3 regions of the Streptomyces sp. NPDC020898 genome follow, and region 3 is predicted to be linked to each of the others. Evidence: riboswitches for the same ligand, from Rfam matches in the RefSeq annotation. Region 3 holds a riboswitch; each other region holds the start of a gene.
What was found. Region 3 has a riboswitch for thiamine pyrophosphate ahead of thiC (phosphomethylpyrimidine synthase ThiC). Riboswitches for the same ligand answer to the same signal wherever they lie in the genome.
Positions count from the first base shown of each region.

Region 1: it holds a riboswitch for thiamine pyrophosphate, as region 3 does, so the genes downstream of both, thiO (glycine oxidase ThiO) here and thiC (phosphomethylpyrimidine synthase ThiC) in region 3, are expected to answer to the same signal.
Region 2: it holds a riboswitch for thiamine pyrophosphate, as region 3 does, so the genes downstream of both, ACH4TV_RS28775 (thiamine ABC transporter substrate binding subunit) here and thiC (phosphomethylpyrimidine synthase ThiC) in region 3, are expected to answer to the same signal.

Region 1 is NZ_JBIRRV010000001.1:296,883-301,177, forward strand. It holds gene thiE (thiamine phosphate synthase) at 1-243, opposite strand, end outside; gene ACH4TV_RS01335 (Rv2175c family DNA-binding protein) at 346-717, opposite strand; gene ACH4TV_RS01340 (NAD(P)/FAD-dependent oxidoreductase) at 804-2,042, opposite strand; gene ACH4TV_RS01345 (hypothetical protein) at 2,096-2,440, opposite strand; TPP riboswitch at 2,492-2,602, shown strand; gene thiO (glycine oxidase ThiO) at 2,600-3,781, shown strand; gene thiS (sulfur carrier protein ThiS) at 3,790-3,990, shown strand; gene ACH4TV_RS01360 (thiazole synthase) at 3,994-4,295, shown strand, end outside.
Region 2 is NZ_JBIRRV010000010.1:44,553-48,847, reverse strand. It holds gene ACH4TV_RS28785 (hypothetical protein) at 1-235, shown strand, start outside; gene rlmN (23S rRNA (adenine(2503)-C(2))-methyltransferase RlmN) at 591-1,697, shown strand; TPP riboswitch at 1,723-1,843, shown strand; gene ACH4TV_RS28775 (thiamine ABC transporter substrate binding subunit) at 1,927-3,012, shown strand; gene ACH4TV_RS28770 (ABC transporter permease) at 2,988-4,295, shown strand, end outside.
Region 3 is NZ_JBIRRV010000004.1:254,680-258,974, forward strand. It holds gene ACH4TV_RS15555 (hypothetical protein) at 1-235, opposite strand, end outside; gene thiC (phosphomethylpyrimidine synthase ThiC) at 445-2,247, opposite strand; TPP riboswitch at 2,240-2,426, opposite strand; gene ACH4TV_RS15565 (YibE/F family protein) at 2,735-4,295, shown strand, end outside.

The DNA.
Region 1 (4,295 bases), on a different contig from region 3:
CCGGGCACAGGCGTCGGCGAAGACCTGGAGGTGGTCCAGTTCCTCGGCGGCCTCCATGCCTTTGTCCCGCAGTTGCACGATGTCGACCCCGCCGGCCAGGACGGCGTCCAGGAACTCGGCAAGGTCGCCCTGGCGCCTGCGGGCGTCCGTGCAGAGATAGACCCGGGCGTCGGCGAGCCGGGCACGGGCGCTGCCCGCCTCGGCGGTCGCCCCGGGCAGCACGATGTCGGTCGTCTCGGGCATACGTGTGTCCCCCTGGGCGCGCCCCGGGGTGTTCTCCCCGGGCGCGCCCCTGTGTGGCGGCGCGCGGACCGCGTGGTCCGCACACCGAGCGGCTGTTCAGATTCAGACGGCGAGCGCCTGGGCGCGGCGCTTCACCTCCGTGCCGCGATTCTCACTGAGGGCCTGCGCGGGCGTGCCGGGCAGGCTCGGGTCGGGAGTGAAGAGCCACTCGAGCATCTCCTCGTCGGAGAAACCGTCGTCCCTCAGGAGCGTCAGGGTGCCGGTGAGGCCCTTGACGACCTTCTGCTCGGCCGCGTCGATGAAAGCGGCGGGGACGTGCAGTGCGCGGTTCTCACCACGGCGTACGGCGATCACCTGGCCCTCCCTGACCAGCTGCCGAACGCGGGTCACCTCGATATCGAGCATTTCCGCGATGTCGGGGAGGGTCAGCCAGGCAGGTACGAGAGCGTCGATCTTTGCGTCAATCTGGGTCACGGCACAAGCCTGCCATCCCGCACTGACAGTCGGAAGCCGGGCCCCTGCCACCTGCGCCGTCGCCGTGCCGCCCGACCCCGGTCGCGCTAGGCCGTGGCCGCCTTCAGGGGCCGGGACGGATCCGCCAGGATCGCGGGGTCCATCAGGGTGCCCGCCTCGATCAGACGGCGGCCCTGGGCCAGGTCCCGGGGCCTGCCCACGGCCAGCAGGGCGACCAGACGGCCCTCCCGCAGCCAGCAGACCGTCCAGGCGGGGCCGGACGGATCGCCGCGCCACAGGGTGGCGTCGGCGGACCCGTGGTCGCCGACGTACTGGACGAAGCGGCCGAACTGCTCCGACCAGAAGTACGGGACCGGGTCGTAGGCCGCCGGGGCCTCTCCGATGATGTTCGCGGCGACCGTACGGGGCCCCTGGAGCGCGTTGTCCCAGTGGTGGACCAGAAGGCGCCGGCCGTACCTTCCCGAAGGGAAGGAGGCACAGTCGCCGACCGCGTACACGTCCGCCGCGGAGGTGCGCAGGTGGTCGTCGGCGACGATCTCCCGGTGGGTACCCAGGGCGATCCCCGAGTTCGTCAGCCAGGACGTGGCGGGGCGGGCCCCGATGCCGACGACGACGGCGCCCGCGGGCAGCCGCGAGCCGTCGTCGAGCACCACCGCGCCGGGCTCGACGCGCATCACGCGCGCGCGGGTGCGCAGCGAGGCGCCGCTGTCGGCGTACCAGGCGGCCATCGGCGCGGCCACCTCGGCGGGCAGGGCGCCCACGAGCGGCCGGTCGGCGGCCTCGACCACGGTGACCGCGCAGCCGGCCTCGCGCGCGGCCGTGGCGAACTCCGCGCCGATCCAGCCGGCCCCGACGACCACGATGTCGTGCTGGCGCGCGAGTACGGGCCGCAGCCGTTCGGCGTCGTCGAGGGTGCGCAGCAGATGCACACCGGGTACGCCTTCGGTGCCCGGCAGCCGGATCGGTTCGGCGCCGGTCGCGAGGACCAGGGCGTCGTACGGGACGGGCCCGTCCGCGGTGTCCAGCTCGTGCTCGCCGGGGCGGACACCCAACACCTCACGCCCGAGCAGCAGTTCGATGTCGAGGGCCTCGAAGTCGATGTCGAAGGCGGAGCCCTCCGCCGTGCCGAGCAGGACGGCCTTGGACAGCGGCGGCCGGTCGTACGGCTGATGGGGTTCGGCTCCGATCAGCGTCACGCTGCCGGAGAAGCCCTGCTCCCGCAGGGCCACCGCGGTCTGTACCCCGGCCATGCCCGCACCCACGACGACTGCCCGCCGCGGCTGCGACACGTCTCGGTCCCGCGTCTCCCGCGTCTGCTCGCTCACCCGATCACCATAGACAACTGACAAATTGTCAGTCAGTGGGCGCGGTCGGTGACCTACTGCACACCCACTTGTTCCACCACGCTCGTCCCGCTGCCCGGCTGCGACTCCCACTCCCAGGTCTCCGCCAACCGCACCCGCCCGTCCGGCAGTTCGAGCACCTGCGACACGCAGTGGCCCGAGGACGTCGTCCCGTCGTGCTTCAGCTGCACGTACCGGAAATCGAGACGGTCACCTTCCCGCGTACCGACGAGATGCCCGCGTACGACGTCCCCGCCCGTGTACTCGGCCCAGATCTCGCCGTCCTTCTCGTGGTACGTGAACCGGGTGCGGGTGCCCACCTGGCCTGGGGCCTGGTCCGCGACCGGGGCGAGGACGAGACCGTCGAGCGAACGGGGCACGGGCGAAGGCTCCCTTACATGGGCGTTGCTCTGCGAGCTAGGCTGACCAGCGTAAGCACTCGCGGGAGTCCGGCGCACCGGGCTGAGAGGGAGGCTGGCGGCCTCCGACCGTACGAACCTGATCCGGGTCATGCCGGCGAAGGGAGGGGCTGGACGCCCATGTCGTGTACGCACACCTCAGACGTCCTGGTCGTCGGGGGCGGAGTCATCGGGCTCGTGACGGCCTGGCGGGCCGCACAGCGCGGGTTCACCACGACCGTCGTGGATCCCGCGCCGGGCGGCGGGGCCGCACAGGTGGCGGCCGGAATGCTGGCCGCCGTCACAGAGCTGCACCACGGTGAGCAGACCCTGCTGGGGCTGAACCTGGAGTCGGCCCGCCGCTATCCGGACTTCGTCGCCGAACTCACCGAGCTGACCGGTCACGACCTCGGCTACCGCCGCTGCGGCACGCTCGCCGTCGCGCTCGACGCCGACGACCGCGCCCTGCTGCGCGAACTGCACGCCCTGCAGCACCGGTCGGGCCTGACATCGGAGTGGCTCTCGGGGCGCGAATGCCGGCGCCTGGAGCCGATGCTCGCGCCGGGCGTGCGCGGGGGGCTGCGGGTGGACGGCGACCACCAGATCGATCCGCGGCGGCTGGCCGGGGCGCTGCTCACCGCCTGCGAACGGGCCGGGGTGGTGCTGCGCCCGGCCTGGGCGGAGCGGCTCAACGTACGGCGGGGGCGGGCCGTGTCGGTCACGGTCTCGGACGGTGACGAACTGGCGGCCGGTTCGATCGTGCTGGCCGGCGGCAGCCTCAGCGGGCGGCTCGCAGGGGTCCCTGAGGCCGTACTGCCGCCCGTACGGCCCGTGAAGGGGCAGGTGCTGCGGCTCACCGTGCCGAAGCGGTACGCGCCGTTCCTGAGCCGGACGGTGCGGGCCGTGGTGCGCGGCAGCCAGGTCTATCTGGTGCCGCGCGAGAACGGTGAGCTGGTCGTCGGGGCGACCAGCGAGGAGCTGGGCTGGGACACGACGGTCACGGCGGGGGGCGTGTACGAGTTGCTGCGCGACGCCCACGAACTCGTCCCGGGGATCACCGAGTTGCCGTTGACGGAGACGCGGGCCGGACTGCGCCCCGGGTCCCCCGACAACGCTCCGCTGCTCGGCCCCACGGAACTGCCGGGGCTGCTGCTGGCGACCGGGCACTACCGCAACGGTGTGCTGCTGACGCCGGTCACCGGCGACGTCCTGGCGCATGCCCTGGTCACCGGTGAACTGCCGGACGAGGCCCGGGCCTTCACCCCCCGGCGGTTCGGCGCGAACGACCGCACCGACGCCGTACTCACGGAGCAGCTCGCATGAACGGTCACGTGAACATCCTGGTCAACGGCCGGCCGCGGGAGATCGTCCCGGGTACGGCTCTCGGTCTGCTCGTGCGGTCCCTCACCGCGGCGCCCTCCGGTGTGGCCGCCGCACTCAACGAAACCGTCGTCCCGCGCGCGCAGTGGTCGTCGACCCGCCTCTCCGAGGGAGACCGCGTCGAGGTCCTCACCGCCGTCCAAGGAGGCTGAACCATGGCCGACGATCCCTTTGTCCTCGGCGGTACGTCCTTCACGTCCCGGTTGATCATGGGTACGGGGGGTGCGCCCAGCCTCGACGTACTGGAGCGGGCGCTGGTGGCCTCCGGCACGGAGTTGACGACCGTCGCGATGCGGCGCGTCGATCCTTCGGTGCACGGGTCCGTGCTGTCGGTGCTGGAGCGGCTCGGCATCCGGGTGCTGCCCAACACCGCCGGGTGTTTCACCGCCGGGGAGGCCGTGCTGACGGCCCGGCTGGCCCGGGAGGCGCTCGGTACGGACGTGGTGAAGCTGGAGGT
Region 2 (4,295 bases), on a different contig from region 3:
GTTCAAGACCCTCACCAAGATGTTTGAGGAGGCCGGGTACGCGAACCGGCGAATCTACGTCGACTACGCCGGTCCCATGGATACGGTCGTCTGCCAATGGGAATTCGACAGCCTCGACCAGTACTTCTCCATGGAGCGAGCTTCCTTCGTGGATCCCAACGCCCAGTCACTGATCGATACGCTCAACAGCAACGCGGTATCCGGCTACAAGGAGATCTACGAGGTCATCCAGTAGCGGATCGCGTGGGCGGCAGAGGCCACCGTCACCCGCGCGTTCCCGAGCCACGACCGGCTACACCACTCAGCGGGACGCCACCGTTCACCGCCGTGCGCGCACCCCGCCTGACTGAGGGCCGGCCCATGGGCGGTCCGTCTGTCCAGCGGCCCGTCTCGTAGAGTCGGACAAGCTGTACCCGACCGGTAGAACTTGCACGGGCTCTACCAGCACAGACGCACCCTCCGACTATGGCGTGCGGGCCGCCTGTGGGCCGTCCGAGGGGGCCCATGACGACCAGAGACGACCAACGACGACCACCCACCCCGGCTCGCGCACCAGGTCACACGATTCGATCTGCGACACTGGTACAGCCATGCCTAAGCCCGGAGAACTCACATTCGTCGCCCCGCGCGGAGCTCAGAAGCCGCCGCGGCATCTCGCCGATCTCACGCCCGCTGAGCGTAAAGAGGCGGTTGCCGCGATCGGTGAGAAGCCGTTTCGTGCCAAGCAGCTCTCGCAGCACTACTTCGCGCGGTTCGCGCACGATCCGGCCGAGTGGACGGACATTCCGGCCGCCTCGCGCGGCAAGCTCCAGGAGGCGCTGCTTCCGGAGCTGATGACGGTCGTCCGTCATCTGTCGACCGACCAGGAGACCACGCGTAAGACGCTGTGGCGGATGGTCGACGGGACGCTCGTCGAGTCGGTGCTCATGCGGTACCCGGACCGGGTGACCATGTGCATCAGCTCGCAGGCCGGCTGCGGGATGAACTGCCCGTTCTGCGCGACCGGGCAGGCGGGGCTGGACCGGAATCTGTCCACCGCCGAGATCGTGCATCAGATTGTCGATGGCATGCGGGCGCTGAGGGACGGCGAGATTCCTGGCGGTCCTGCGCGTCTCTCCAACATCGTGTTCATGGGCATGGGCGAGCCCCTCGCCAACTACAAGCGGGTCGTCGGTGCCATCCGCGCGCTGACTGACCCCGAGCCGGACGGGCTCGGGCTGTCGCAGCGTGGGATCACCGTCTCGACCGTCGGACTGGTACCGGCCATCCACCGGTTCTCCGACGAGGGCTTCAAGTGCCGCCTCGCCATCTCCCTGCACGCCCCCGACGACGAGCTGCGCGACACCCTCGTGCCCGTCAACACGCGGTGGAAGGTGCGGGAGGTTCTCGACGCAGGGTGGGAGTACGCGGCCCGGTCGGGGCGCCGGCTGTCCATCGAGTACGCGCTGATCCGGGACATCAACGACCAGGCCTGGCGTGGGGACCGGCTCGGGCGGCTGCTCAAGGGCAAGCCTGTGCACGTCAACCTGATTCCGCTGAACCCGACTCCGGGGTCGAAGTGGACCGCCTCGCGGCCCGAGGACGAGAAGGCGTTCGTCGAGGCGATCGCCGCCCACGGGGTGCCCGTCACCGTTCGGGACACCCGGGGGCAGGAGATCGACGGGGCGTGCGGGCAGCTCGCGGCCACCGAGCGGTAGTCTTACGCCGTACATACATATCTTCATATTCCGACAGGGGAGCGCCACAGCGCTGAGAGTGCGGCAGCCAGATCACATTGGTGGGCCGCAGACCCTCTGAACCTCGCCCAGGTCATTCTGGGTAGGAAGTTCGGTCATCACTCTTGCTGTTGCGCCCTGCCCGGGACCCGTCCGTCGGGTCGCGGGCAGGGCCGCGTCTCTTCCTGGTCATCCCAGGAGGAAAATTCCAGTGAGCATCACCAGGCAGGTCACGGCCGTGGCCGTCGGGCTCGGCCTTGTCACGCTGACCGCGTGCGGGTCCGAGGACGGCGGGGGCAGCGGCTCGGCTGCCGAGTCCAAGACAGTCACCCTCATCAGCCATGACTCGTGGGCCGTCTCGAAGGGCGTCCTCGCCGCCTTCGAGAAGCAGTCCGGGTACACCGTCAAGGTCCTCAAGGACGGCGACGCCGGGCAGGCCGTCAACAAGGCGATCCTGACCAAGGACAACCCGCAGGGCGACGTCTTCTTCGGCGTCGACAACACCCTGCTCTCCCGCGCGCTCGACAACGGGCTTTTCCAGCCGTACGAGGTGAAGGACGCCGGCGCGATCCTGCCCGCGTACCGGGCTGACCAGGACAAGCACCGGGTCACGCCGATCGACACCGGTGACATCTGCGTCAACTACGACAAGGCCTGGTTCAGCGAGCACAAGCTGACCCCGCCCGAGTCCCTCGACGATCTGATCAAGCCCGCGTACAAAAATCTGCTGGTCACCGAGAACGCCTCCACCTCCTCTCCCGGGCTCGGGTTCCTGCTCGGGAGCGCCGCCAAGTACGGCGACGACGGCTGGGTCGACTACTGGACGAAGCTCAAGGCCAACGGCGTGAAGGTCGTCGACGGGTGGGAGCAGGCCTACAACGAGGAGTTCTCCGGGTCGGCCGGCGGTAAGAAGGCCAAGGGCGACCGGCCGCTCGTCGTCTCGTACGCCTCCTCGCCGCCCGCCGAGGTGATCTTCGCCGACCCGAAGCCGGCCACCGCCCCGACGGGGGTCGCCACCGGCACCTGCTTCCGGCAGGTCGAGTACGCCGGGCTACTGAGCAACGCCAAGAACGGCACGGGCGGCAAGGCGCTGCTCGACTTCCTTGTCGGCAAGACCTTCCAGGAGGACATGCCGCTGAACATGTTCGTGTACCCCGTGCGGGAGGGTGCCCAGGTGCCCGCCGAGTTCACCGAGTTCGGGCCGCAGGCCAAGGACCCCGAGACCATGGACCCCGCGAAGATCGCCGAACACCGTGACCAGTGGGTCAAGGCGTGGACATCGCTCGTACTGAAGTAGCCGCAGGAGCGGAAGCAGGCGAAGCGGCCGATGTGGCCGCGCGCGGGAAGGGCGCTGCTCTGCGGGGCGCCCTGCTCGTGCTGCCCGTCGTCTTCTTCGCGCTCTTCTTCGCCTACCCCGTCGCCGCGATCGTCGCGCGCGGTCTCCACGTCGACGGGGTCTGGCGGTTCGGGCAGGTGGGGGAGGTGCTCGGGGACTCCGGCATCCGGCACGTCCTCTGGTTCACCACCTGGCAGGCGCTCGCGTCGACCGTGCTCACGCTGCTGATCGCGCTCCCCGGCGCGTATGTCTTCGCGCGCTTCGATTTCAGGGGCAAGCAGATTCTGCGGGCCGTGGTGACCGTGCCGTTCGTGCTGCCGACGGTCGTCGTCGGTACGGCGTTCCTGGCGCTGGTCGGGCGCGGCGGGCTGCTCGACGAGCTGTGGGGCATACGGCTGGACACGACCGTGTGGGCGATCCTGCTCGCGCATGTCTTCTTCAACTACGCCGTCGTCGTACGGACCGTTGGAGGGCTGTGGGCGCAGCTCGATCCGCGGCAGGAGGAGGCCGCGCGGATGCTCGGCGCCTCGCGGTTCGCGGCCTGGCGGCGGGTCACCCTGCCCGCCCTCGGGCCCGCTGTCGCCGCCGCCGCGCTCATGGTCTTCCTCTTCACGTTCACGTCCTTCGGGGTGGTGCAGATCCTCGGCGGGCCGACCTTCGCCACCCTCGAAGTGGAGATCTACCGCCAGACCTCGGAGATCTTCGACCTCGGGACGGCCGCCGTCCTGACGATCGTCCAGTTCGTGGCCGTGGGCGCGATCCTCGCCGTGCACGCCGGGACGGTACGGCGGCGGGAGAGCGCCCTGCGGCTCGTGGCGCCGGAGACGACAGCGCGCCGGCCGCGCGGCCGGGGGCAATGGGCGCTCTTGGGTGGGGTGCTGGCGAGTATCGCCCTGCTGCTCGTGCTGCCGCTCGGCGTGCTCGTGCAGCGGTCGTTCGGTACGCCCGGGGGTGCCGGCCTTGGTTACTACAGGGCGCTCACCAGCGACGACTCCGGGATCTTCCTGGTGGCGCCGATCGCCGCGATCGGGAACTCGCTCCAGTACGCCGTCGCCGCCACCGGCATCGCCGTCGTCGTCGGGTCGCTGGCCGCCGTGGCACTCACCCGGCGCGATGCCGGGCGGATCGTACGGGGGTTCGACGCGCTGTTGATGCTGCCGCTCGGGGTGTCGGCGGTGACCGTCGGGTTCGGGTTCCTCATCGCGCTCGACGAGCCGCCGCTGGATCTGCGGAGCAGCTGGATC
Region 3 (4,295 bases):
CGATCGGCACGTCACCGTCCCCTTCGACGATCAGGGCGGAGGTGTGCAGGGGCCCGAGGGAGAACGACCGCCAGGCCGGGCTGCTCTCCTCCCGCCTGCGCAGCCCCCGCACCGCGCTGCCCCACCGTTTCCGCAGCCGGAACCAGGCATCCTGCAACGGCTGTTGGAACAGCGTCGCGAACACGATGCCGAGTACGGCTCCCACCACGCCATTGCCCACGTCGATTCCGCCCATGGCACGGAGGTTAGAGAGGAACGATCAAGGAACGGGGGTTCTTGTCCCTTCCGTTACCGCTCGCACCGGAACCCTCCGCGATCCTCCCTGCCCACCCGTGACCGCCCGCGTCTCCGAGACGCCCTGCGAACGACCCGGAACCCGCTCCCCCTCGGAGACGCGAACCGCCACGGACCGGCCACCGTCATCGACCGGCGCCGGAGGGCGCCTCAGTCCGCGATCGGCAGATACACCCGGTTGCCGGCCGCCGCGAACTCCTTCGACTTCTGCGCCATGCCCTGCTCGATCTCCACCGGCGTGCTGCCGTGCTCGCGTCGGATGTCCTGCGAGATCTTCATCGAGCAGAACTTCGGCCCGCACATCGAGCAGAAGTGGGCCGTCTTGGCGGGCTCGGCAGGCAGGGTCTCGTCGTGGAACTGGCGGGCCGTGTCCGGGTCGAGGGCCAGGTTGAACTGGTCCTCCCACCGGAACTCGAAGCGGGCGTCAGAGAGCGCGTCATCCCATTCCTGCGCACCTGGGTGCCCCTTGGCGAGGTCGGCTGCGTGGGCGGCGATCTTGTAGGTGATGACGCCGGTCTTGACGTCGTCACGGTTGGGCAGGCCCAGGTGCTCCTTGGGCGTGACGTAGCAGAGCATGGCCGTGCCCCACCAGGCGATCATCGCGGCACCGATACCGGAAGTGATGTGGTCGTACGCAGGCGCGACGTCCGTCGTCAGCGGGCCGAGCGTATAGAACGGAGCTTCATCGCAGATCTCCTGCTGTAGGTCGATGTTCTCCTTGATCTTGTGCATCGGGACATGTCCCGGGCCTTCGATCATCGTCTGTACATGGAAACGCTTCGCGATCGTGTTGAGTTCCCCGAGCGTCCTCAACTCGGCGAACTGTGCCTCGTCGTTGGCGTCCGCGATCGAGCCGGGCCGCAGGCCGTCGCCGAGCGAGTACGTGACGTCGTACGTGGCGAGGATTTCGCACAGTTCTTCGAAGTTCTCGTACAGGAACGACTCCTTGTGGTGCGCCAGGCACCACGCCGCCATGATCGAGCCGCCGCGCGAGACGATGCCGGTCTTGCGGTTCGCGGTGAGCGGTACGTACGCCAGGCGGACGCCCGCGTGGACCGTCATGTAGTCCACGCCCTGCTCGGCCTGCTCGACGACCGTGTCCTTGTAGATGTCCCAGGTCAGTTCCTCGGCCCTGCCGTCCACCTTCTCCAACGCCTGGTAGAGCGGCACCGTGCCGATGGGAACGGGGGAGTTGCGCAGTACCCATTCGCGGGTGGTGTGGATGTTGCGGCCGGTGGACAGGTCCATGACCGTGTCGGCGCCCCAGCGCGTCGCCCAGGTCATCTTCTCGACCTCTTCCTCGATGGAGGAAGTGACCGCGGAGTTGCCGATGTTGGCGTTGACCTTCACCAGGAACCGTTTGCCGATGATCATCGGCTCGATCTCCGGGTGGTTGACGTTGGCGGGCAGCACCGCACGCCCGGCGGCGATCTCCTCACGGACCACCTCGGGGTCGACGTTCTCCCGGACGGCCACGAACTCCATCTCGGGCGTGATCTCCCCGCGGCGGGCGTACGCGAGTTGCGTCACCGCCTGTCCGTCCCGGCTCCGGCGCGGCTGCCGGGGCCGTCCCGGGAACACCGCGTCGAGGTTCCTGAGCCCGCCGCGCGGCGAGGTGTGCTTGATCCCGTCGTCCTCCGGGCGGAGAGGCCGGCCCGCGTACTCCTCGGTGTCGCCGCGGGCGATGATCCAGTTCTCGCGCAGCGGCGCCAGCCCCCTGCGGACGTCGGTGTCGACCAGCGGATCGGTGTACGGGCCCGAGGTGTCGTACAGGGTGACCGACTTCCCGTTCGTGAGATGCACCTGACGGACCGGCACCCGCAGGTCGGGGCGCGAGCCGTCGACGTACCCCTTGTGCCAGCCGATGGACTTCCCGGCCTCCTGGGACTGTTCGCCCTGAGGGGGCTGTTCGTCCTGGCTGGAGGCAGGCGTGCGTGTGTCCTTGATGGTCATGAGACCTACTCCCTACGCCGGCATTACCCGGTAACAGGTTCAGCGGTCGACGCAGCGGAATCCGTCTGCCGATGTTTCATGTGAAACATCACTCGTTTCACGTGTTCCACGTGAAACATGGCAAAGACGGAGGTCAGCGCCCTCTCAGCCCGGTGCTCCGAGCTCCCGCGTGTGCAAAGGTGCCTCCACGCTAGCGCCAATTTGGGCGAGGTGAACAGAGGGCCCCTGTCGTTCTTGCGATGATCGGGCGGTGACCACGACGCAAGGACCCCCGTACCCGCCCTCCGAGCCACCGCGCCGAAGCGGTGCCGGACACGGCTCCGGGCAGGACAGCGGAAACGGCGGCGGCACCGGCCAGGAACGCGGGCTCCGGTCCGGCGATGGCCCCGGCGGCCTCGGTGGCGTGTCCCGGCCCGGCGCAGGAACAGGCGGGGCCGGCGGGGCGACCGGACCGAGTGGCAGTCCCGGGTACGGGCCCGGGCGGAGGATCGATCGCGGCTACGGGCCCGGAGCGGGTGCGGGTCAGGGCGGCCGCACGGGCCCGGGCGACCAGGGCCCGGGGTTCGGAGCCGAGGGGCCCGGAACCGGTCAGTTCGACCCCTTTCCCGTATCCGGTGACGGACCAGGTCCTGGTCCCGGCACGGGCGGTGGCGGTGGGCACGACCACGGATCCGTCCCGGGGCAAGGCGCCGGCCATGGACACGGGAACGGCCCGGGCGACAGGTACAGCGGCGGACCCGGCGGCGGTTCCAGCGGTGGACGCGGACCCGGAGCGGGTGGCGGGCAGGGGGGCGGGCACGGCCCCGGACCCGATGACGCCCACGGATCCGACGACGGCCACGGTCAGTCGCACGGCCACAGTCACAGCCATGGCCCGGCCGCCCCGGCCTCTCGCCATCTGCGGAAGATCATCGGGGCGATTCTGATCCCGTTCGCCGCAGCGGTCGTGGTCGGGCTCGTGGTGCTGTGGCCCGGGGGCGCCCCGGGCCACGAGCGCACCGGCGTCGGCTTCGACCGGCAGACCCAGGAGGCCACGGTCACCAAGGTCGTCGCGGTGGACTGCAAGTCCGTCAACGCCTCGGGGGGCACCCCGACCGGCGACACGTCCACCGCCGAGGGCTCCTCGGCGCAGCAGCAGGCGACCGGCGACTGCAAGAGGGCGACGATCCGCGTCGACACCGGTGACGACAAGGGCCGTACCTTCACGGAGATCGTCCAGCCCGACCAGTCACGGCAGTTGCACCAGGATCAGAAGGTCGTGGTCGCCTACGAGCCCTCCGCTCCGAGGGACCTGCAGTACTCGGTCACCGACGTGAACCGCAGGCTCCCCTTGGCCCTGCTCGCCGGCATCTTCGCGCTCGCCGTCGTGGCCGTCGGACGCCTGCGCGGTGTGATGGCGCTGGTCGCGCTGGCCGCCAGTTTCATGGTGCTGACCCTCTTCATCCTGCCGGCGATTCTCCAGGGCTCGAATCCGCTGGTCGTGGCAGTGATCGGAGCGAGCGCCATCATGCTGATCGCGCTCTACATGTGCCATGGCCTGTCGGCCCGTACGTCGGTGGCGGTGCTCGGCACCCTGATCTCGCTGGTGCTGATCGGCGTCCTCGGCTCACTGTTCATCGGCTGGGCCGCGCTGACCGGCAACACGGACGACAACACCGGTCTGATCCATGGCTTGTACCCGTCCATCGACATGAGCGGTCTGCTGCTCGCGGGCGTCATCATCGGTTCGCTCGGTGTCCTCGACGATGTGACGGTGACGCAGACATCGGCGGTCTGGGAGCTGCACGAGGCCAATCCCACGATGGGCTGGCGCGGCCTGTACCGCGCCGGCATCCGTATCGGTCGCGACCACATCGCATCCGTCGTCAACACTCTCGTCCTCGCCTACGCGGGCGCCGCCCTGCCGCTGCTGCTGCTCTTCTCGATCGCGCAGAGCAGCGTCGGTACGGTCGCCAACAGCGAACTCGTCGCGGCGGAGATCGTCCGGACGCTGGTGGGCTCGATCGGCCTGGTCGCGTCGGTCCCGGTGACCACGGCCCTGGCGGCCC